Regions from separate parts of the Paenibacillus lacisediminis genome, predicted to be linked through region 2. Evidence: riboswitches for the same ligand, from Rfam matches in the RefSeq annotation. Region 2 holds a riboswitch; the other holds the start of a gene.
What was found. A riboswitch is a leader RNA that binds a small molecule or an ion and turns the genes downstream of it on or off. The one in region 2 is predicted to bind FMN.

Region 1 (4,592 bases), on a different contig from region 2:
TATCTCCCTGGCGTTTGATGGCCAGCACCGTCTCCGCAAGGGTATGCGGAATGATCGAGACCGCGAATTTCCCGCCACCGGCCTCCACGACCGTCAGGCTGATTCCGTCCACCGCAACCGAACCTTTGGGAATGATGTATTTGAACAAGGACGAACGAAGCGGTGCGATTTCGTATACTACCGCGTTTTGGTCCCGGCTCGTGCCGACGATTTTCCCAACGCCGTCGACATGCCCTTGCACGATGTGGCCGCCGAAGCGCCCGTTTGCCGCCATCGCCCGTTCCAGATTGACCCGGCTGCCCGGCTTCAGATCTTTCAAATTCGTATTCCGGTACGTTTCCGGCATCACATCGACCGTAAAGGAGGCGGCGTCAAAGGCAGTGACCGTCAGACAGACTCCGTTGACGGCGATGCTGTCTCCGAGCTTTAGACCTTCGGTGACCATCCGCGCGGAAATTTCCAGCAGCATCGCTTCTCCCTTGCGGCCGATCGATTTCATCGTCCCGATCTCCTCAATGAGTCCCGTGAACATCTCTTATCCCTCCTTTGGCTCATTTACGTTTCGCTCCAAACCGGAAAACCCCGGATGCACACATTATCTCCGATTTGCGTCACTTCCATATCCCGCAAGCTGACGGCGTCCCGCATCAAATCAAAGCCGTCGAACTTGAAGTTCACCGCCGCCGCTTCGCCGCCGATCAGCTTGGGGGCAAAAAACAACACAATTTCATCCACCAGCCGATTTTGCAATAACGAGCCGTTTAAGCGGCCGCCACCCTCCACCAGGACGGACGAGATACCTTTAGCTCCGAGCTGCTCCAGGGCAAGCTTGAGGTCCACCTGCGGTCCGTTTCCGCAGTGCATCACTTCCACGCCCAGGCTTGTTAACAGCTCCGCCTTGGCCGGATTGGCCCGCTCCGTCGTCAGCAGGATCGTCGGGGCCGCATGATCCTGCAGTACCTTGGCGGATTCGGGAATCCGCAGCGTGGAGTCGACGATCAACCGGACCGGCGACAGCCCCGGAACGGAAAGCCGGGTTGTGAGTTGCGGATCGTCGGCAAGAACGGTGGAGACGCCGACCATAATCCCCTGATGCCGGTGCCGCATCGTATGCACGATTTCCCGCGCGTCTTCATTGGAAATCCATTTGCTGTCCCCGGTGCGGGAAGCGATTTTGCCGTCAAGCGTGCTGGCCGTTTTGACCGTGACATAGGGGAGCCCTGTCGTAATAAATTTGATAAACTTCCGGTTAATCTTCAGGGCCCGTTCCCGGAGCACGCCTACTTTCACCTCGATCCCCTGGCTGCGGAGCATCGCAATGCCCCTGCCGGCAACCTGGGGATTCGGGTCCTCGCAGGCAATGACGACCCGTTTGACCCCCTCGGTGATCAGCCGCTCGGCGCAAGGCGGCGTCAAACCGTAATGGCTGCAGGGCTCCAGCGAAACGTAAACGGTACTGCCCTTGGCGTTCGCTCCGGCCATGTTCAGCGCATGAACTTCCGCATGCGGCGTGCCGCGCTCAAGATGCGTCCCCAGTCCGACGAGCGCGCCATCTTTCACGACCACCGCGCCGACCACCGGGTTGACGCCGGTTTGGCCCTGGGCCCGCTCGGCCATGTCCAGAGCAAGCCCCATGTAGTAATCGTCATCGATCACTTGCATTGCCTCTCGCCTCCCGCTGAATCCAAAATCACAAAAACCTCAAACTAAAACCTCAAACCTAAACCTTAAACAAGATCAAATAACCCTGCCGGAATCAATCCAGCAGGGTTGTATGAGAGTTGTCCTACGCAAGCAAAAAGAGCAGACGACAAAGACAATACCGCCAAAAAGACGAATAGCCTAAATACGCCGTATTTTCAAGCCACCATTCCATCACGCAACTAAACTTTGTGAATTACGGAACTTGAAATACAAAAAGCCCTTTGATTGCAAACACGCCCGAAATAAAAATAATTGAAACATAACTAAAACGTGCGTGTTTCTTCGCGTTTTCCTTCTCCCATCCAGACTATACTGTCGGTCCCGGAATCTCACCGGCTCAGCCGCTCGCGCTTGTTCAAGCGCCTCGCGGGTCACGGACTCGTGCTTGAAGCGGAGGGATTGATACCACTGGCGAAAATTGCCGCCATCCGTTTCAGCCATCACCGTCGGTAGGGAATTTCACCCTGCCCCGAAGGATTGTAGCTTATTTGGTTGTTGTCCTATGATAAGTCATAGGCTCTGCGGTAATGTTACCACCACAAAATGAAAAACGCAAGCACTGCCTCCCTGGGGAACATCACAGTGCACCTCCGGAATTGTTTGCAGCACTCAACTTTAGGGAACGGAAGCCGTTGCTTATGTTTTGGGAAAGGTTGCTGCTAGAAAGTACTGGAAGACCCTAAATCTTGAGAATAAACATTTTGAACACAATCTCGCTAAATAGGAGGATGACAGCGACTCCGCTTGGTAAGGATCGCAAAGTGCTCGGCCTGACCTGGCTGGCTACCTGCCTCCTAGGCGCTGGCGAGAAAAACCTGGGATCACTGGCGGAGGTCCTTCACAGTGGAAACAGGCTGTACCCATAGCTTTCGCGTCGTGCTGCTCCTGTTCGACCGTGATCTGGTACTGGCCGCGCCGTGAGTTGATGCTCGAGGGATACGCTCACGTAGCGCCAGCAAGAGTAGTCTGTACGGACTCGAACTGATGGCGGGACCAGAGCCCTCGCCATCGGTGCTTACAGCAAGTTTATCATTTGACTTTTTTTGTCGAAAGATCCGTAACGAATTTGGATCGTCTATATTTGGTATATGATGGTTTGCTCTCTGAACATGGCTTTTGAGTAAAGTCTGATCCGATATATATGGTGGCTCAAAAAAAGACTCATTTCTAGGGTGAGCTATATCAATTGTGCCTGAAAATGGACACCCCGTCTGGGTTATTCTATTTCCTTCATCATCTAACTTGATTAGAGGGCAACCCGTTAGTTTACTTCTTCCAACTAGGATTTATTGTTGTTTTGCGGGGATTCGTCTCCATTTCAATAAATCAACTCCTAAGCGTAAAAACGATATACGTAAAAACGATATATAGGTTCCGCCAAAAGTCCAGCTATCTTCAGTAGCATTATTTTCTTTAATAGTTTTAAATCCTAATAAGTTATTTTTTCACTTTATGTTTGGGTTTCGTCAGGTCAAAACTATGTTTTACCATATCGTGAAGATCATCCTCCGGAAGGTTTCCATCTAAGATAATCGTATTCCAATGCTCTTTACTCATATGATATCCCGGCTTAACTTCTTCAAATGCATTTCGAAGGAAATCAGATCGCTCAGGATCACATTTCAGGTTAACGCAAAGATGATCATCTTTTTCAAATATTAATGCAAAGATCTTCTTGTTTCCTTTGTGGCGTATGGCTGTCCAATCTTCTCCAAAAGGATGATCCTCATATGAGGCTGGATAAGATAAACAGTATTCTACGATTTCTTCTAATTTCATTTTGGTATCCTCCTGTCTGTAAAGCTAATCATGATTGTTGTTTTTCTTGTGCCATGCTGCAATTTCTTCCATCCTTTGTTTAATTTTGAATTCAGACCCCTGTGTTGTCGGATGATAATATTCGCGTCCGATCAGGGAATCTGGCATAGTCTGCATCGTTGTCAGCTTTTCTTCTGTGTCATGGGCGTACTGATACCCTTTACCATAGTTAAGCTCTTTCATAAGCTTTGTTGGAGCGTTGCGAAGTTGCAAAGGAACAGGTTCATTCATGGAATGTAGGGCATCTTTTTTCGCATAACGGTAAGCTAAGTAAGCAGAATTCGATTTGGGAGCCAGGGTCAGATATATAACGGCTTGTGTTAAATGCACATCGCACTCTGGCATTCCTATGAATTGACATGCTTGAAACACCGAAACAGCGATTTCCAAAGCCCTATTGTCCGCCAAACCCACGTCCTCACTTGCAAACCTAACTAGCCTACGAGCAATAAATAAAGGATCTTCACCTGATTCCAACATTCGAGACAACCAATAAATAGATGCATTTACATCACTATTTCGCATCGATTTATGCAATGCGGAAATGATATTATAGTGTTCTTCTCCATCTTTATCATACAAAAGCGATTTTCGATGAATAATTTGTAGCAGTCCTTCTTTGCTAATTTCAATATATTCACCTTGTTTCTCTCCGTTAAGCACAGCTATTTCTAAGGTGTTTAATGCCACCCTGGCATCTCCATTGGAATATTCTGCGATAGCGGAAAGTACGCCCTCTTCTAAACCTATCTTTTGATCTCCGTATCCTTTAGGATTCAAAATCGCTTTTTTTAATAATTCAACAATATCTTCACTGCTTAGTTGGTGAAGTACAAAAACTTTGCTACGTGATAACAAGGCTGAGTTAACTTCAAACGATGGATTTTCGGTTGTCGCGCCGATGAGAATGATACTCCCTTTCTCCACATACGGAAGAAAAGCATCCTGTTGCGCCTTATTAAATCTATGAATTTCATCAATGAATAAGAGGGTTTTCTCCCCTAATTTCCTGTTTTCCTCAGCTTCTTTCATTATATTTCGGATTTCTTTAATACCGCTAGTTACTGCAC
Region 2 (4,592 bases):
GATCTTCAGGAGCGTGCCGCCGCCCTCTTCACTCAAGATATAGCTCATCACAAAGTAATTTTCCGGCTTGTCTTCAAGTCCTGGTTGAGGGGCAAACAGGGAATACCGGATAAGCCGATAAGGTTCCACTTCCAGCACCTTTCCCCATTGCTCGAAGACGTTTCCGTCCCATTCATTGCGGAAACGGATTTCGCCGCCAACTTTCCAATCGGTAATCAGATCGGCGCCATATTGCCATTTCTTGACTAGATCAGGTTTTGTAAGCGCATTCCAAACCTTGCCGGCAGGCGCTTGAATCATGATGCGTGATACTTGCGTCGACAAACCGATCCCTCCTCATGCTTACCTGTTATGTTTGGGCAGAATAAGAAAACCAGATTGTTGTATTGGTGAAAGTCCCACCCTATGCCCGTTTTAAGATCATAACAGACGGGTTCCCGTCCGGCAACTTTTCAAAGCTTCCGTGTTAAAGTCGCAACACTCTAAGCCAAAATTTCATAATCGAGCGTATATGGATCTTTTTCCCAGAACTTTTTCGAGCTGATCCCGCATTCCATGACAGGTTGTCCGATGAATATTTTCATAATTCGCTCTTTAACATTATATGGGTTCAATCGCGCCTGCCCCTATTAGCTTCTCCTCAGTCCTGAAGCTATGTCCCATTGGATAAATCCAATAGATTTGCCGCGATGGGCTCTTTTCTGCGAATTTCAACTGATTCTATTGGATATATCCAATAGAATCACCGGTCAGCATGTTTACTAACCCGCGCGCAATCATACATATGCCCTTAGAAGGTACCGGACCAGCCAAAGCCCCATACTCCCCAAATTCCTCTTGGCAACAAAAAAGACCTCCGCAATGGAGGTCCCCAAAACCTGAGTCAGTTAAAAAACAAGTTAATCCCTCATCACCGTTAAGCCCCCGCGTTGCTCGTTTTCGTCTCCGCGGCGGGCGATCCGCCCTGACGTGAGATGATGAACAGTGTCGCCCAGATCAGCACGAATCCGCACACTTGGGCTGCCGTAATCATCTGCTGGAACGCTACCCAGTTGACGAGCACCCCGACCATCGGAAAACTTAGCTCTGCCAGCGTGGCCACCGACGCCTTTGTGGTCGTCAATCCTTTGTAGTAGACGAGCAAGCTCAGGAGTCCCGGCAGCAGCGCCTGTCCAAGCATGTTCAGCGAAACGGCGGCGATTTGCCAGCCTCCGGACGGCAGATTCCAGGCCGCCCCTTCGTTCCAGGCGATGGCCAGCAGCAGCGGCAGCGCCAAAATAAACCGCAGCGACGTGACCGTCTCATACTTCATCTTTCCAACCATCAGCCGGCCCATCACGGTCGAACCGCCCCAAAGCGCGGCCGCTCCCAGCGAAAGCAGGCTGCCGACCTGCACGAAATCGCGCCAGTGCCCGATCGGAACCGTAAATCCGAAAGTGAGCAGGTACGTTCCGGCCAAAGCGATCACCAGCAATCCGGCAAAGTGACGCGGCAGTTTCTCCTTCAATATCAAACCGGCGAGCAGGATGGCGAACAGCGGCTGCATTTTTTGCAGCAGCAGCACGGCGTTCAAATCACCGCTCGATAGAGCCATCGTGAACAGGATGGTGGCGACCGCCGACCCGCCCCAGGAAATAAAGAGCAGCGCTCCGGCGTGACGCCAGCCCAGCCCTTTAAGATCGGTGCGGTTTTTCCATAACACCGGAACGGCCACCAAAGCGATGATGATATGTTCAATCAGAACAAGTTGCGCCGAAGTCAGCGACTTCAGCAAAATGATCCGAAACAGCGGGTCGACACCCCAGAGGGCGGCTCCCAGAACGACAAGCCAAAACCCGGTTTTCGCTGTTCCTTTTGCGGCCGCGTTCACGGCCAATGTTGCCGCCTTCCCTGACGCGCCCGCCATTCCGGATGCTCCCGCCAGCGTGCCGGCGTTGCCGCCGGCCTGCAAACCAACCTTGCCTGTCCCCGCTCCTACCCCATTAACTCTACCGCTTGCACTTGCATTTTTCATAGTGATGTCCCCTTCTTGAATATGGGGTCTACGCAGAAAACCCCCGCAATCCTTTCGTGAAAAAGGGGTTGCGAGGGCGACCAAATAAGCCTGGGCAGAGCAAAGAAAAGCTCTGTTCAAACTTGCTTGTTTGATCTTCTCCCATCCGGACTTTACCGTCGGCCTTGGAATCGCACCAAGTCAGTCGCCAACCGCAGACAATACGCGGTAAACGAGTCGCGGGCTTAAGCCCCTCTCTTCGCCATGGAATAGAGGAACCTCACCGCCGGTCAGGAATTTCACCTTACCCCGAAGATCCATATTCATTTGAATTTTTTTAAAAAATGTTGGGTTGGTTTCAGCATACCGCAATCAACCCGATGCCACTGTTACAAAAGTCACATGAAAATTATAATTGAAAATTCGTGAAAATTCAAGACCATCTCATGTTACGACCGCTTCACCACGTCGAAGTTGCTTTCGATGAGCAGCCAGTTTTGCGGGAAACTGAGGCCCAGCTTCCAATAGCTCATGCCCCTGAGGTCCAGCTCTTGGATCAAATCGAATTTCGCCTGGATGGACCTGGCGTCCTCGAACCACACTTCATGCTGTTTTCCTTCCTCATCCGTGTACCTGAAAAAAGGAGCCTGCGCCCGTGCGCTGTATTCGATCGCCACGTTATGCCGGGCCGCGATCCCGATCGCCCGCTGTGGACTGACCGCCCGCGCTACGCTGCCAGGAACGAAGGGCAAGGTCCAATCATAGCCGTACAAATTTTGCCCCATCATAATTTTCCCTGCCGGCATTTCCGTCAGCGCATATTCGATGACCCTGCGCACCGGACCGATCGGCGACACGGCCTGGGCCGGTCCGCCGCTGTAGCCCCATTCATAGGTCATGATCACGACAAAATCGGCGATTTCCCCATGCGCCCGGTAATCGTGGGCTTCATACCACAGTCCCTGCTGCTCCCGGCTCGTTTTGGGCGCCAGTGCGGTCGACATCAGCCAGCCCTGCTGCTCGAAACGGGCTTTTGCCTTACGCAAAAAGGCGTTGTAAGCTTCCCGGTCGGCCGGCCGCAAAAATTCGAAATCGAAATGAATATCCCGGAATCCGTAATTGCCGGCCGTCGTCACGATATTGTCCAAAAACCGATCCTGCACGGCGATGTCGTTCAGCAGAATCCGTCCCAGCTCATCGCTGAACCGGTCATTTTCCTGATTCGTAACGACCATCATCAGCACGACCCGGTTTTCTCTGGCGATAGCCGGGAAGTTGTCCAGCAAAGGCTCCTTCAGCGATCCGTCCCGCCGCGCCTGAAAGCTGAACGGCGCCAGATAAGTCAAATGTGGAGCGGCCTCCCGCGCCCCTTCCTCCAGCTCCGGGGCCACGGTCCCGCCCCGGGGTTCCACATAGGCGTTAAACTCCGCGTTCCGTTTCGGACGGGGCGGAATGTACAGCCGAAACCCGACGGACAACGTCCGGTCCGGTGAAATACCGTTCACCCGAGCCAGCTCCCGGTAGTTGATTCCAAACCGCTGTGCGATCGACCACAAGCTGTCACCGGGCTGAACCCGGTAATAGCTGCCGACGATCGGAATAACCAGAGTTTGTCCTACCACAAGCCGGTCGGGATTCGGGATTTCATTCGCTTCCACGATATCGCCATAAGGGATGCCGTAAGTATCGGCGATGCTGTATATGGATTGGTTCCGCTGAACGACATGAATCTGCATCGGTTTCCCTCCCTCACAAAAAATTCGCTGCCATTATTTTATGAGGAAGGGAGTTTGACCTATGCCGCCGGCAGTCCGCCGATGTGCCAACCTCTGTGCTGGACCGACGTGCTGGACCGACGTCATACAGCGCAACACCGCACGCTTAAGGCTAGGCCCTTCTTTGGTGCCAGGCCCCGTTTTTAGAACGCCGGCAATGCGATCTCGCCGTAATTTTGTTCCAGGTACTGTTTCACTTCCGGGCTGGAAATCGCTTTGGCCAACTTTTGGATCGGCTCCGAATCCTTGTTGTCCTCACGGGCGACGAGTGTAATGGCAAACGCGGAATCGACGGTTTCCGTCAGCAAAGCGTCCTTTTTCGGCGTCAGTCCAAGCGGGCTGGCATACGCCGGCGTCATCAGCACCAGGTCGACGTCATCCAGCATCCGGGCCAGCATTAGCAAATCGACTTCTTCGAATTTGTAATGGTGACTGTTTTCCACGATGTCCGCCTGGGTGGCTTCAAGCCCGGCTCCTTCCTTCAGCTTGATGATCCCCGCTTTATCCAGCATCATCAGCGACCTGGCAATGTTGGAAGGGTCATTGGCGATGGCGATCGTCGCCCCGTCCGGCAGCTCCTCCATCGATTTGTACTTTTTGGAATAAGCGCCGTAGACCGCGTGATACACCGGCTGAACCGCTGCGAGATGGGCATTTTTGCTTTCATTGTACTGTTCCATGTAAGGAACGTGCTGGAAAAAATTCGCATCGACTTCCTTGTTGGCCAAAGCATCGTTTGGCTGCACATTATCGGACAATACGACCAGTTCCAGGTCGATGCCCTCCTCCTTAAGCTGCGGCTTGATCAGTTCAAGAATTTCCGT

Region 1: it holds a riboswitch for FMN, as region 2 does, so the genes downstream of both, ribD (bifunctional diaminohydroxyphosphoribosylaminopyrimidine deaminase/5-amino-6-(5-phosphoribosylamino)uracil reductase RibD) here and ACLD72_RS10920 (DMT family transporter) in region 2, are expected to answer to the same signal.

Annotation. Positions count from the first base shown of each region.
Region 1 is NZ_JBKIAX020000017.1:75,352-79,943, forward strand. It holds gene ribE (riboflavin synthase) at 1-532, opposite strand, end outside; gene ribD (bifunctional diaminohydroxyphosphoribosylaminopyrimidine deaminase/5-amino-6-(5-phosphoribosylamino)uracil reductase RibD) at 556-1,662, opposite strand; FMN riboswitch at 1,991-2,185, opposite strand; gene ACLD72_RS25570 (MmcQ/YjbR family DNA-binding protein) at 3,142-3,483, opposite strand; gene ACLD72_RS25575 (replication-associated recombination protein A) at 3,508-4,592, opposite strand, start outside.
Region 2 is NZ_JBKIAX020000004.1:474,176-478,767, forward strand. It holds gene ACLD72_RS10915 (SRPBCC family protein) at 1-324, opposite strand, end outside; gene ACLD72_RS10920 (DMT family transporter) at 917-1,906, opposite strand; FMN riboswitch at 2,144-2,314, opposite strand; gene ACLD72_RS10925 (LysM peptidoglycan-binding domain-containing protein) at 2,443-3,729, opposite strand; gene ACLD72_RS10930 (MetQ/NlpA family ABC transporter substrate-binding protein) at 3,912-4,592, opposite strand, start outside.